Granulosicoccus antarcticus IMCC3135: one gene and its partner. The protein of the gene in region 1 interacts with the protein of each later gene in a pairwise test. Links are inferred from orthologs where the notes say so. Each region holds a gene or a part of one and is shown in the gene's direction. Other genes may lie near its edges.

Region 1 (5,516 bases):
TTGCTGGAGCTGGTACGTGGCAGCGATGCCGCTGTCATGCAGAAGCTGGCTGATTTCAATGACCGTGAGCTGGGCAAAGGCGTGGTTGCTTGCAACGACACGCCCGGGTTTCTCGGTAATCGCGTCGGTGTCTTCGCCTTGCAGGCAGGGATTGATGAGGCGCAGTCTCTGCAGCTTCCCATCGAGTATGCCGATGCCTTGATGGGGCGACCCATGGGCATTCCCAAGACGGGCGTATTCGGATTGTATGATTTGATCGGCATCGATCTGATGGCTGATGTCGTCCGTTCTCTACGCAGCATTTTGCCTGCGGGTGATGCCTTTCATGCGGTGGGTGCTGAGAGCGACATGATCAACGGCATGGTGAATCAGGGTCTGACAGGCAATAAAGGTGGAGGCGGCTTCTATCGGCGTGATTCTGATGGCAAGCGTCTGGCCAGAGATCTGGAAACCGGTGAATATCGGCCTGCAATGGCTGAGTTGCCCGCGCGGGCTCTGGCGGCAGCAGAGGCTATCGCCGATCAACGTGAGCCGCTTGTCGACCTGGTGGCTGGTAGCGATGTGCAGGCGCAGTTCTGCCAGAATGTGCTGGGACGAGTACTCGGATATGCGGCCAGTTTGCTGGGAGAGGTGACCGATTCTGCCCAGGATATTGATGATGCCATGAAGCTGGGTTTCAACTGGATTCGTGGTCCTTTCGAGATGATTGATGCGCTGGGTTCAGACAAGGTCATAGAGCTGTTGTCAGCAACAGGGGCGAGTATTCCCGCATCGTTGCGTAGTGACAAACCATTCTATGCCGTTAGTGAGAATGTTCTGACTGTCCGGCATGCCAACGGTGATATGGATCCCATTGCATTGCCAGATGGCGTGGTCCGTTTCCACATGCAGCGACGCGTCAATGCACCGCTATACAGCAACCGTGCGGCTAGTGTGTTTGCCATCGAAAACGGTTATCGTCTGATCGAGTTTCATTCCAAGGCCAACGCGCTGACAGATGAGTCGATGCAGATGGTGGCGCAGGCTGCGAGTGATCATGGGCGTGGCATTCTGGTGCATAACGATGCCCAGCACTATTCAGCTGGAGTCGATCTGAATGCTTTTCTGACACTTATCGATGCCGGCGACTGGCAGGGGATCGATGAGTTTCTGGCACGATTTCAAAACGCCGTTGCTGCCTTGAAATATGCCCCGGTGCCGGTTGTGGGCGCACCCTCGGGTCTGGCATTGGGAGGCGGTTTCGAAGTGCTTCTGCACTGCGATGCCAGGGTCATGCATAGCAATAGCGTGGTAGGGCTTGTCGAAAGTGGAGTGGGGGTTCTGCCCGCCGGTGGCGGTGTCAAGGAAACCTACTGGCGTTGGTATCAGAAGACGGGAAACTGGGAGAAGGCTGCCTGGAAGGCATGGATGAACCTGGGGTATGGGGCGATGGCATCGTCTCCACAGCTGGCACAAAAACTCCAGTATTTTGACCCCGAGATCGATGTCTCTCTCATGAATCGTGATCGCCTGTACCAGCGTTCCGTTCAGATGCTGGACACCTTGACTACTGGTTACGTTGCGCCCGAAGCATCACAGTTCCAACTGGCCGGTGGGGATATTCTCGAGCGTATGGGGACATTCATGGACGAGGGGGTCGCTCGCGGTGATTTCTATCCACACGACAAAACAGTTGCCATGCAGATTGCCAGTGTCATGTGCAGTGAGGATGGTCAGTCTGTAGAGGTCAGCGAGCAGGATTTATATGATCGTGAAAGAGCTGCTTTCATCAGGCTTGCTCAGACACCTGAGACACGCGCTCGCATTTATTCTCTGCTACATGCAGGTGGCGCTGTACGCAATTAGGGCAAACAACCATGTTGTTATCAGCCGCGCAGATGCAGCGTGTTGATGCTACTGCCGTAGAGCAGGGTATCAACAGCTTTGAGCTCATGTGCTCTGCCGGTCAGGCAGTGGCTGATACGGCTGTCGAACTGCTGCAGAATCGCAGCGGCACATTTCTGGTGTTGGCAGGTCCGGGTAACAACGGCGGAGATGGTGCGATTGCGGCGCAAGAGCTGGCGGGCCGTGGCTACCAGGTCGTTGTGGTCCGCTTCCTGGTAGAGGCCGAAGCAGGCATGGCGTCCGGCAATGAGGCCGAACTCCGTGATGCTGATCGAGCTTTTGCTCAGTGGCGTGGTGTTACCTTCGCATACACGTTGCAGCAGGAGCAAGTGGATCAACAACTACGGGAGATGATCGATCAGTCCGATGTCATCATTGATGCCTTATTCGGCGCTGGCTTGAAACGTCCCTTGCAGGGTTTGGTGGCGCAGCTGGTCGAGCAGGTAAACATGGCTTGCGCCAAGGTGTTGGCAGTGGATGTACCCAGTGGACTGAATGGCAATACACATGGCGTCGATGGCGTGTGTATCAAAGCCGATACGACAGTCACTTTCTTTCTCCATAAGCCTGCACATTTTCTATATCCGGGTCGAGAGTTGTGTGGTCGCAAAACTCTTGCTCAGATCGGTTTGAGCAAAGCACAGCTGAACCCCGATTGGCCCTTGTGCGTTCTGAACGAGCCTGACTTCTTTCTGCCGGCTTTGCCTGTTCTTGGTCAGGAGGGCCACAAATTCGATCGTGGGCATGTGCTGGTGCGCAGTGGGCCCCTACAGTCCACTGGAGCGTCTCGTTTGAGTGCACAGACGGCTCTGGAGTGTGGGGCTGGTCTGGTGACTCTGGCCAGCAGCAACGAGGCCTTGTCGGTCAACGCTGCACACCTGACTGCGGTCATGCTCAAACCGTGTGACAACATTTCCCAGTGGCAGCTCATTTTGCAGGACCAGCGAATCAATACGGTTATCGTCGGGCCAGGTAATGGCGTTGATGCTGCGACGCGCGGTTGTAGTCTTGCTGCATTGCAGGCTGACAAGCACTGCGTACTGGATGCCGATGCATTGTCATGCTGGACGAACACGAGTGACAGAGAGCAGCTTTTTGAAGCGTTGCTTGCTGCAAGATACACGGCGATACTCACGCCTCACACCGGAGAGTTTGAGCGCTTGTTTGGTGAGCTATCTGATGGTAATGATCAGGTTCAGCCACGCTCCAGGTTACATCTGGCTTGTGCTGCTGCCAGGCTGGTGAAGGCGGTGGTTGTCTTCAAGGGTGCAGATACGGTTATTGCAGCACCTGATGGGCGTAGTGCGATTAATGCCAATGCACCTCCCTGGCTGGCTACTGCTGGCGCCGGAGATGTACTGGCAGGAGTGATTGCCTCACTGTCGGCACAGGGCATGAGCGCTTTTGAAGCCGCCTGTGCTGGTGTGTGGATGCATGGTCAGGCCGCCATGGAGCTGGGCTACCCGATGAGTGCTGAACACCTGGCAACGCGCTTGCCGCAGGTTGTCCATGCTCTGAGCCCTGTTAACAAGAAGGGCTTTGGTGAAACAGAGCTGGTGAAACGTTGAATTGACGCCTGCTGTGAGGGGGCGGCTCAGTCGTCCTGTTCCTGGTACTCAGTCTCACTCTGGTTCTGGTCTTTGTCTTTATCCTGATTCCGGGGTGGTTTTTCATCAGTTTCTTCTGATGGATCGTCTGCCGAACCGATGTCTTGTGTTTTCACCGGCAGGGCCTCTGAAATAGAGACGCTTCTGGATCTGAGCAGCGGCTCCAGCATGCCGGTGACACGGCCAAAGGCGTGACGCTGGCTGTGCAGTGCGTTGCCAGCTACCTGTAACGGTGGGGACTTTCTCAGGAGCACGCTGCCTGCGATAACATAACGCCTGGGCACCGAGTCATCAGCGTAGTGCACTCCACTGCGGGTCAGCCAGGCAATCATGCCCAACTCGCCTTCTTCGATTTCCTCTCGAGTCAGTAGCGGTACAAGCTGAGAGACATTCAGTGAGTCGCCGCGTGCCAGAAGTGTCAGACGACGCCCGTCATCGGTATCACAATGAATCAGCATGCGTGAGCCATCATTATCCACATCGGCGTCAATGATCGTTTTGCCTGGCTGCGCGTTGGAATCAATGGTCAGCAGGCAGGAACTGTCGGAATAGAACGCGGCTGAGAGTGAAGCATCCATGACGGGAATGGGGTCTGTTGCCATGACGGGTTGCCCCATAACGGACAGCAGCAGGGCCAGTACCGAGCACAGAAGTGTTGTTGTCGAGCCAGTCTGGGCTGAGAAATTCACAAGCAGAGGGATGTAATGTTGTTGGGAAATCTTGGCGGAATAGGGCGATTCAACGTCAGTTGGCGTTGTCTGTCTTGAAACATATTTCCATCAAGCATAGTCGCTGTGACTGCTATTCGGTCAACTTAGCGAGTTGCGAATTCAGCGCATTGCCATTATCAATATCATTTACGCGGCTGCTTTGTGACATCAATATGGTTTTCCTGATTTGGAAGGCATGGGCTGTCATGATAATTATATTTTATAAGCTATTGATATAAAAGAAAAATAATACTTTTCCCCGTTTCGTATCGATTGCTTTTTTGCAATGAAGAGACAGGTTACTAACCTTTTATACTATTGAAGCTTGAACTAGTGCAAGTTTTGGTCACTTCTGACTGTCAGCGAAAGGATTTGATCACGGCACGCATCAGAGTCTCTGCAGGTTTTGCCCCATAAGCTACCGATGAGCCAAAACCCCATACCGGCGCTGGCCAGTTCGGGTCACCTTCATCCCTTGCCACGACGTGGCAATGAAGCTGTGCAACGACATTTCCCAACATGGCTACGTTCACGCTCTTGCAGCTGGTTACCTGCTGGACGACACGGCTCACCTGATTGACATCCGCCATGAAACCGTCGCGTTGTTGATGCGTCAGGTCGTGCAATTCCTCAATCCCATCCTGTACGGGAAGAAGAATGAGCCATGGCCAACGGCTGTCATTCATCAGGCGTATATGGGCGCTGGTCGTTGTGCAAACCTCCAGCGTATCAGCCAGAATTCTGGGGTGAATACTCATGCTTGTTCTCGGGTATGGGTTCTGGTAAATGAATGCGCTTAGCGCTTGCGACTGCGTTGCAGCATGACAAGCCCGCCTGTGAGTGCCAGGAGGCCTGGAATTAGGTAGAAGGTGACTTCGAGCCATGTCCCTGCAAAGGAGTCAACCCGGATATTTACCGGATCGTTCTTGTCCACAAGAATGTCGACTTGCTCCCCGATGGCAAACGGCGCGGGGTAACTACTTATATTGGTCAAAGCTTGATGCGAGGTGCCGTTTTCATCGGTGTATTCGACAAGGGATTGAACCTCCTGACTATCGAGGCGAGCCACCGGTTGTTGTTGAACGACCGTAGCGAGTCGGGCGACGGAGTCCTCCACAAATGCCAATCTTGAAGAATAATGTTGTGCGCTGTTGGACAAGGGCAAAAGCGAGATGAAGATCAGGCCCATGCCAAGCCAGCGAATGCCTGGAAGAGTCATGCTCAGAACATCAGGTCGTTGGCGTCGCACAGAAATTTCATCAGCGGGGCGGTGCTCTTGATCTGTTTGCCGATCAACTTGTGGAAGTTCTTGTCG
Region 2 (3,607 bases), 4.1 Mb from region 1 along the record:
ACGCAGTGAAGAAGGTTGCGAGCGGCAAAGCCTTGCGCAACAAGACTGTTGCAAGGGATGTGGTTGCTCAGGAGCCGGTTGTCAGCAAGGTTGCCGCGAAGAAAAAGGCCATCGTTCGCAAGAAGGCGTCGGTAAGCCAGCCAGCGGTTGGCAAGGTTGTCGCCAAAAAGGCTGTAGCCAAGAAAGCAGTTGCCAAGAAAGCGGCAACCATAGCGTCCACTTCAAGCAAGACTGCTGTCAAGCCGGCGTTGGCTAAGAAAGCAATTGCCAAAAAGGCGGTGAGCAAGAAGGCAATAGTGAAGAAAGCGGTAGCCAAGAAAGCTGTTGCCGAGAAAGCGGTAGCAAAGAAAGCTGTTGCGAAAAAAGCGGTAGTCAGCAAGGTTGTCGCTAAAAAGGCATCTGCAAAAGTGAGCGCCAAAAAGGTAGCTGCTACTCGGGTAGTGGCCCCAAAAGCGGCCGTTGGCAAAGCGGTGGCGAAAAAAGTGGCGGCCAAAAAGACGGCTACCAAGGTTGTGAGTAAAAAGATCGCAGCGGCAGTACCAGCAGTGACTCGTCCGGCGGCAGGCAAGGTTGCAGCGAAAAAAACAGGCAGCAACAAGATAAGCAGTAAAAAGGCAATCGGTAAAAAAGTAAGCAGTAAGAAGATCGCCGCCAGCAAGCCAGTTGCAAAGAAAGCCGTTGCAAAGAAAGCCGTTGCAAAGAAGGCCGTTGCAAAGAAGGCCGTCGCCAGCAAGCCAGTAGCAAAGAAAGCAATTGCAAAGAAAGCTGTGGCCTCCAAGTCCATATCCAAAAAATCGGTAGGCAAGAAAGCGATCGCTAAAAAGATTGCAGTGACGAAGGTAACCGCCAAAAAAATCGCTGTATCAAAAGTGACAGCCAGGAAAGTCACGGCCAAGAAAGCAGCTGTGTCGAAAGTCGCCGCGAAAAAACGCTCGGGTAAGAAGCCCGGTTCTTCGAGCTGATTTCCATGAATCGCTCATATGTAGGTGGCTTGCATAGTGTCAAGGCTGCGTTGAAGAGCTCGGCCAGTGAGATCGAGTGTCTGTATGTGCAGAAGGATCGGCGCGATACACGGCTTCGGGATCTGCAAGCTCTGGCAAGTAAGCACGCCATAGAAACGCGGGAAGTCAATCGATCCATGCTCAATGAGCTGGTTTCAGATGTGCAGCATCAGGGGGTAGTTGCTCTGTTGCGGACTACCTCCAGCGGCGTCAGGGAGGATCTGCAGGCGTTTGTCCAGCAGCTCCTGGCTGGGCCGCGAACAGAAAATCTGCTGATTCTGGTGCTTGATGAGGTTCAGGATCCACATAACCTGGGCGCTTGCCTGCGTAGTGCTGATGCGGCAGGTGTGGATGCGGTGGTTGTTCCTGCCGATAACAGTGTCGGTCTGACTCCAGTGGTGCGCAAAGTAGCCTCCGGAGCTGCTGAAACGGTGCCTTTGTTTCAGGTTACAAACTTGCAGCGTGCTCTAGGCGAGCTGCAGGATGCTGGAATTTGGGTTTACGGGGCGGCGGGCGAGGCCAGTGAAAGTCTGTTTGAGCTCGATCTGACCGGGCATGTCGCTCTTGTCATGGGCGCAGAGGGCCGTGGAATGCGGCGTCTGACGCGTGAACGTTGTGACCAGCTTTACAAATTACCGATGAAAGGGGCGGTTAGCAGTCTGAATGTGTCAGTGGCCGCCGGAATCAGTCTGTTTGAGGTTGTGAGACAAAGAGATTGAAGTTTTGCCGGTGATTGTCGAAACTAAAAAATAAAGTTATACTCGAAAGGCTTTGTCAATCGGCAAGGCCAACTTCCTCGTCCAGACTTTCGCAACACTGCGTATCGTCGGGCGTAATCCCATAGGGAGCAATAATGCGTCATTACGAAATAGTGTTTCTGGTCCATCCTGACCAGAGTGAGCAGGTGCCTGCGATGATCGAAAGATATCGTGGCATCATTGAAGCTCAAGACGGTGTTATTCACCGTCAGGAAGATTGGGGCCGTCGGCAGCTTGCCTACCCAATCAACAAGATCTACAAAGCCCACTACACACTGTTGAATATCGAGTGTGGTCAGCAGGCTCTTGACGAACTCACCAGCGCGTTCAAATTTAATGACGCAGTTATTCGTCATATGGTTCTTCTGCAAGATAATGCAGTTGTTGAAGCGTCGCATCTGATCAAGAAAGATGAGTCACGTGGTGATGAAGAGCGTCGTACCCGCACGGGTGATGATGATTCAAGCTCTGATGCTGAACCAGCAGCAGCACCCGCAGCGCCCGCAGCAGCCGCTGACTGATTTAGCCAGGAGAATTTAAATGTCACGTTATTTCCGTCGTCGTAAATATTGCCGTTTCACTGCCGAAGGCATCACTGAAATCGATTACAAAGACCTTGAACTGCTCAAGGGTTTTGTCACTGAAACTGGAAAGATTGTACCTAGCCGTATTACAGGTACTAAAGCTCGTTACCAGCGTCAATTGGCAACTGCCATCAAGCGGGCACGTTACGTTGCCTTGCTGCCTTACACTGACCAACACTGAGTAGGTTTTTTGTTGCCGGATTAAGGCTAGGTAAATTCATTTCTGACAGTTCTCCCATTCCAGGGTGAGCTGTCGATATTTCTCAAGAACTGAATCTGGCCCGTCTGGGGCAAATTTGATAGAACGTTGCGATAGGGGTTCGAGCAGTTGATAGGTCTAGCGAAAATTGCTGATCGTGGCCCTTTTATCGCTACGGGACTGGCTGCTGCATTATTGTTATCTGCACTGTGGTTACCTGTCCTTATGGGGGCTGGTCTCTCATTAGGTCTTTTGGTGCTCAGCAGTCTTGTGACTATGATCTGTCTGGTTGCCAGTGCTGCAGTGCTAGCCTTTGTTGTTTTAAGACGAGGTGAAAGCGCGGTGTTGCAGGTAGCAGGCGGGTGTCTGGTTCTATTGATTGTGGTGTCCATGGTGCTGAATCAATCAACGAATCTGATACCACTGGTACCCACTCTTCTCTGGTTGCCGGCGATATTGGCAACAATATTGGCAGCGATGGTGCTGGCTAGAAATGCCGGATTGGATAAGGCAATTCTGTCAATTGGCCTGTGTTGTGTCTTCGTTGTCGTTGGATTGACGATGATAACCGGCGACAGTGCTGAATTCTGGAAGTCTCAGTACGGTAGCTCAGGCGCCGCTGCCTTGGAGCAGGGCGAATCATCCAAGGTGCTGGGTGCTGTCGTCATGGAGCAGGGCGAATCATCCGCAGCGCTGAGTGCCGAGCAGAAAGAGGCACTCATCGATGTTGTGGCTCAGATGCTGACAGGAGTGCTCGGTGAGTCGATTTTTTGTATCGCACTGGGAGCTTTGTTTTTTGCACGCTCCTGGCAGGCACGTTTGTTCAATCCGGGTGGGTTTCAGAAAGAATTCCATGAGCTTTCACTGGGGTTCAATGCAGCTCTCATCGGTGTGTTGGTGGTTCTGATGTGTTTCTTCGCGAGCGGGTCCTTGGCTAGTGCCATAGCGATGATCGTGATTTATGTATTTTTTGTTCAAGGACTGGCCGTGACTCACGCGTTGGTCAAACTACGCGGTATGCATCGATACTGGCTGCACGGAATATACGTGCTGTTATTGCTACCG

The links. Proteins that work in one complex are often made in the same cells at the same time.
Region 2: the proteins of IMCC3135_RS07010 (region 1) and rlmB interact in binary tests that used the Escherichia coli proteins (3 or more experiments, as listed by UniProt). The link is inferred for Granulosicoccus antarcticus IMCC3135 from one-to-one orthologs.

Annotation. Positions count from the first base shown.
Region 1 is NZ_CP018632.1:1,626,196-1,631,711, forward strand. What follows is about bases 1,192-4,154. They hold IMCC3135_RS07010 (NAD(P)H-hydrate dehydratase), read left to right. Parts: upstream 1,192-1,856; coding sequence 1,857-3,452; downstream 3,453-4,154. Other genes in these bases: IMCC3135_RS07005 (3-hydroxyacyl-CoA dehydrogenase/enoyl-CoA hydratase family protein), read left to right, coding at 1,192-1,845; IMCC3135_RS07015 (hypothetical protein), read right to left, coding at 3,479-4,154. Outside these bases: more of IMCC3135_RS07005, read left to right, coding at 1-1,191; more of IMCC3135_RS07015, read right to left, coding at 4,155-4,180; IMCC3135_RS07020 (HIT family protein), read right to left, coding at 4,561-4,959; IMCC3135_RS33940 (DUF3592 domain-containing protein), read right to left, coding at 4,998-5,420; IMCC3135_RS07025 (DUF2461 domain-containing protein), read right to left, coding at 5,423-5,516. UniProt on the Escherichia coli protein: Bifunctional enzyme that catalyzes the epimerization of the S- and R-forms of NAD(P)HX and the dehydration of the S-form of NAD(P)HX at the expense of ADP, which is converted to AMP.
Region 2 is NZ_CP018632.1:5,694,015-5,697,621, reverse strand. The notes cover bases 1-2,843. They hold rlmB (23S rRNA (guanosine(2251)-2'-O)-methyltransferase RlmB), read left to right. Parts: upstream 1-967; coding sequence 968-1,720; downstream 1,721-2,843. Other genes in these bases: IMCC3135_RS24725 (hypothetical protein), read left to right, coding at 2,813-2,843; rpsR (30S ribosomal protein S18), read left to right, coding at 2,300-2,524; rpsF (30S ribosomal protein S6), read left to right, coding at 1,855-2,280; rnr (ribonuclease R), read left to right, coding at 1-962. Outside these bases: more of IMCC3135_RS24725, read left to right, coding at 2,844-3,607. UniProt on the Escherichia coli protein: Specifically methylates the ribose of guanosine 2251 in 23S rRNA.